2 regions of the Variovorax sp. 3319 genome follow, and region 1 is predicted to be linked to the other one. Evidence: predicted binding sites of a transcription regulator. Region 1 holds the regulator's gene; the other holds the start of a gene.
The links. The regulator HrcA, encoded in region 1, represses chaperone genes, less so after heat shock. The targets are predictions, from matches to a motif close to TTAGCACTCNNNNNNNNNGAGTGCTAA.
Positions count from the first base shown of each region.

Region 2: a site for HrcA is predicted at 1,297-1,323, ahead of J2X67_RS00800 (co-chaperone GroES). Genes of this name have one in related genera too.

Region 1 is NZ_JAVDUZ010000002.1:501,847-504,240, reverse strand. It holds gene J2X67_RS06740 (hypothetical protein) at 1-132, shown strand, start outside; tRNA gene J2X67_RS06735 (tRNA-Arg) at 186-262, opposite strand; tRNA gene J2X67_RS06730 (tRNA-Ile) at 326-402, opposite strand; gene hrcA (heat-inducible transcriptional repressor HrcA) at 435-1,442, opposite strand; gene J2X67_RS06720 (NAD kinase) at 1,471-2,385, shown strand; gene recN (DNA repair protein RecN) at 2,387-2,394, shown strand, end outside.
Region 2 is NZ_JAVDUZ010000001.1:169,356-171,749, reverse strand. It holds gene J2X67_RS00810 (DUF3237 domain-containing protein) at 1-329, opposite strand, end outside; gene J2X67_RS00805 (LuxR C-terminal-related transcriptional regulator) at 401-1,192, shown strand; gene J2X67_RS00800 (co-chaperone GroES) at 1,407-1,697, shown strand; gene groL (chaperonin GroEL) at 1,728-2,394, shown strand, end outside.

The DNA of each region.
Region 1 (2,394 bases):
GGTTATCTGTTTGTGCGGACCACGGGCCGCAGCGGCAACCGGACGAACACCTTTCGCTGGTTTGCCACCAGCATTGGCAGGGAGCCGATCGATGTGACCACGTTGCCTGCAGGCCCCTCTTTGGCATGCTGATCGGCAAAAGAAAAAGGGTTAGGACACGTTGATGTCCTAACCCTTTAAGAGAGTGGTGCGGCTGGCAGGAATTGAACCCACGACCCCTTGGTTCGTAGCCAAGTACTCTATCCAACTGAGCTACAGCCGCACAGCTATCGATTATAGCATCCATTTTTGGCCCTGGCCGGACCAGTTTGGAAATGAATGCAAGTGGTAGGCCGTGATGGGCTTGAACCATCGACCAACGGATTATGAGTCCGCTGCTCTAACCAACTGAGCTAACGGCCCACGAGAGCCCCCGATTCTATTCGCCGTGCGGCCTACTTACGGTGGCTCAGCGCGTTGCTGACCAGGCGCGAGGTTATGTCGACGATCTGGATCATTCGTTCATAAGGCATGCGGGTCGGGCCGATGACGCCCAGGGTGCCCACGACTTGCCCATCGACTTCGTAGTTGGCGCTGACGATGGAAAGCTCTTCGATGGGCACCACCTGGCTCTCACCGCCGATAAAGATCCGCACGCCCTCGGCCTTGCTCGACACGTCGAGCAGCCGCATTAGCTGCGCCTTTTGCTCGAACAGTTCGAACGCACGGCGCAGTTGCCCCATGTCGCTCGAAAAATCGGTCACCGAGAGCAGGTTGCGCTCACCGGAGATCACAACGTCGTCTTCTTGCGCTTCGGTGAGCACTTCGGAGCTGACCTTGACGGCCGCCTGCATCAACGCGGCAATCTCGCCGCGCAGCTTTTCGACCTCTGACTGGAGCCGGTCGCGCACCTGCTCGATGGTCAGGCCCGCATAGTGGGCATTGATGTAGTTGGAAGCCTCGACCAGTTGCGACTGCGTGTAGTCGGCCTCTGGAAAGATCACCCGGTTTTGCACATCGCCGTCCGGCGAAACGATGATCACCAGCAGCCGCCGCTCGGAAAGCTTCAGGAACTCGATCTGCTTGAACACCGATGCGCGCCGCGGCGCCATGACCACACCCACAAACTGCGACAGGCTGGACAGCAGGCTGGCCGCGTTGGCAATCACCTTTTGCGGCTGGTCGGGCGCGAGGCTGGGGGTGCTCATCTGCTCGCGCTGCGCGGTGAGCATGGTGTCGACGAAGAGCCGGTAGCCGCGCGCTGTGGGTATGCGGCCTGCCGAGGTGTGCGGGCTGGCAATAAGCCCCAACGCCTCGAGGTCCGACATGACGTTGCGGATGGTGGCGGGCGACAGGTCCAGCCCAGGCGCGCGTGACAAAGTCCGCGACCCGACCGGTTGGCCTTCGGCGATGTAACGCTCCACTAATGTCTTCAGGAGCAACTTGGCACGGTCGTCCAGCATTGCAAGATTTTAGTGTTGTAATTTGTACATGACTTCTCGCTTCCGCAACGTCGCCCTGATCGGCAAATACCAGGCTTCAGGCGCCAGGGCGCAAGCGGATGCGCGCGACGGCGTCATGGAAGATATTGGCGCCTTTCTGGAATCGCAAGGGTGCACGGTTTTTGTCGAAAAATCGGCCGCGGCAGAGGCCGCCGATGCGGACGCCATTGCAGGCGGGCGCTACGAGCCGCTGAGCGTTGCAGAAATCGGGCAGCGCTGTGATCTTGGCCTGGTGGTTGGGGGCGACGGCACCATGCTGGGCATCGGCCGGCAACTGGCGTGCTACGGCATTCCCTTGATCGGCATCAACCGCGGCCGGCTCGGCTTTATCACCGACATTCCAATCGACAACTACCAGGCCACGCTGATCCCGATGCTGGCTGGCGAATACGAAGAAGACCACCGCAGCCTCATGCATGCGCAGGTAATGCGCGACGGCGCATCGGTTTTCGACGCGCTGGCAATGAACGACGTGGTGGTCAATCGCGATTCGACTTCGGGCATGGTCGAGTTGCGGGTTTCGGTGGGCCGGCATTTCGTGGCCAACCAGCGCGCCGACGGATTGATCATTGCGTCGCCAACGGGTTCGACGGCCTATGCGCTGTCGGCCGGCGGGCCGCTGCTGCATCCCGCGGTGCCGGGCTGGGTGCTGGTGCCCATTGCACCGCACACGCTGTCCAACCGCCCGGTGCTGCTGCCCGACGCCGACGAGATCGTGATCGAACTGGTGTCGGGCCGCGGCGCCAGTGCCAATTTCGACATGCAGTCCCTCGCTTCGCTTGCCATTGGCGACCGGGTGGTGGTGCGCCGCTCCGATTTTCGGGTTCGCTTTTTGCACCCACGGGGCTGGAGCTATTTCGACACGCTGCGCAAAAAACTTCATTGGAACGAAGGGGGCTCCTGAGATGGCGCT
Region 2 (2,394 bases), on a different contig from region 1:
AGCTGCGCCATCACCTCGGCGGGAGCGGCGCGTATGGCACGGTTGCGCACGTAGATGCGGTCGCCGGCATCCGTCTCCAGGCCGTAGCGGGCGTCTAGCTCCGAAACCGTGTCGCTTGCAATGCGCTGAAAGTCGGCACCGCCCGGCAGCACCCGCGCCGTCCATCCGTCGCCCGTGGCGCGGCCGCCCAGGATGGGCACCACGCGGCGCAGCCCTTGGGCACCCTCGCCCAGCACCATCGGCTCACCCACCTCTACGGTGACATCGGCAAACCTGGCCAGGCGCGGTGCGGCAAGCGGATCGTTCTCTTGGGGAGGGGAAGAAGTCATGCCCTAGCGTAAGTCCGGTGGCCGGACAACGTTGTCATCCCGGAAGATGACGGGATTCCCCGTATTGCCCCATGCGCACCTGGATTCCTGACCTGCCCGCCGAGTCCCTCGGATCGTCGTTGGCGCAGCGCCTGCCGATGGTGGTACCTGCGCTGGGAGAGCCCGGGTTTGGCGCCTGCCTTCTAGACGCCATGGCATCCGCCCTGCCGGTGGGCTCGTTCTCGGTGTACCGCACAGGGTCGCGGCCGGCGATCTTTCTGAGTGGCAGCCGGGGCATGCCCGACACCACCCGCGACTGCTGGCACGCCTATTTGTCGGGCCCGATCCGAAGCGACCGCACATTGCGTGAAGCAAGCGTGCCGCAACTTCGCGTGTGCCACATCACTGCGCCGGAGGTGCCTGCGGAGCACCGAGCCAAGGTATACGACGCCCACGGGGTAATGGAGCGCGTGTCGGTGGTCGAGGAAGAACCTGCCGCATACGACGACAACGCGCTGTTTGCGGTCAATTTCTATCGGCATACGCATCAGCGGCCGCTCAGCGATGCCCAATTGGCAGACTTCGGCATTGCGGGGCGCTTGCTGATGGCGCTCGCGCGCAAGCACATTGCCCTGACACGCGCGGACGCGGCCAACGAACCCGGCGCGCGGCTGCTCGCCCGTTGCCCTGCCTTGACGACGCAAGAACTCAACGTATGCCTCCGGTTGCTTCGCGGCATGACCCAGGAGGGCATTGCGTCGGACATGGGCCTGGCGCTGCCGACCGTCAAGACATACCGCAACCGGGCGTTCAACCGGCTCGGCATTCACTTTCGCAGCGAATTGTTCGCGCTCATGCTGCCGGAGCGCGAGGTAGCCTTTTGAGGCTCTGAAACAGAGCCATCTGGCCAGCCCGGGCGCTTGGCGCCACGGCCAGGGCGGGCAAAACCGCCCTGCCGCCCTTGAAACTCCTCCGATTGCCCTTATGATTAGCACTCACTGTTGATGAGTGCTAACAGGCCTCGCTTCCAGTCGATGGGCCGCCGGTCTCCCCCGCCCGGCGCCCGACCACAACCCCGTTTCTTATCCAGGAGATGCAATGAAACTTCGTCCTTTGGCCGATCGCGTGATCGTCAAGCGTGTTGACAGCGAAACCAAGACCGCCTCCGGCATCGTCATTCCCGACGCAGCCGCCGAAAAGCCCGACCAGGGTGAAGTCCTGGCCGTGGGCCCGGGCAAGCGCAACGACAAGGGCGAACTGACCGCACTGACCGTCAAGGTCGGCGACCGCGTCCTGTTCGGCAAGTACAGCGGCCAGACCGTCAAGGTCGGCGGTGACGAATTGCTCGTCATGAAGGAAGACGACCTGTTCGCAGTCGTCGATAAGTAATCCATCCATCCCCTTTCGGAGAAATAAAACATGGCAGCAAAAGACGTAGTCTTCGGCGGCGAAGCCCGCGCACGCATGGTCGAGGGTGTCAACATCCTCGCCAACGCAGTCAAGGTGACCCTGGGCCCCAAGGGCCGCAACGTGGTGCTCGAGCGCTCGTTCGGCGCCCCCACCGTCACCAAGGACGGTGTTTCGGTCGCCAAGGAAATCGAACTCAAGGACAAGCTCCAGAACATGGGCGCCCAGCTCGTGAAGGAAGTGGCCTCCAAGACCTCCGACAACGCCGGTGACGGCACCACCACCGCGACCGTGCTGGCACAGGCCATCGTTCGCGAAGGTTTCAAGTACGTGGCCGCCGGCATCAACCCGATGGACCTGAAGCGCGGCATCGACAAGGCTGTCACGGCCCTGGTCGAAGAGCTGAAGAAGGCTTCGAAGCCCACCACCACGTCGAAGGAAATCGCACAAGTCGGCTCGATCTCGGCCAACAGCGACGAAACCATCGGCAAGCTCATCGCTGACGCGATGGACAAGGTCGGCAAGGAAGGCGTGATCACCGTCGAAGACGGCAAGTCGCTCGAAAGCGAACTCGACGTCGTCGAAGGCATGCAGTTCGACCGCGGCTACCTGTCGCCCTACTTCATCAACAACCCCGAAAAGCAATCGGCGTTGCTCGACAACCCGTTCGTGCTGCTGT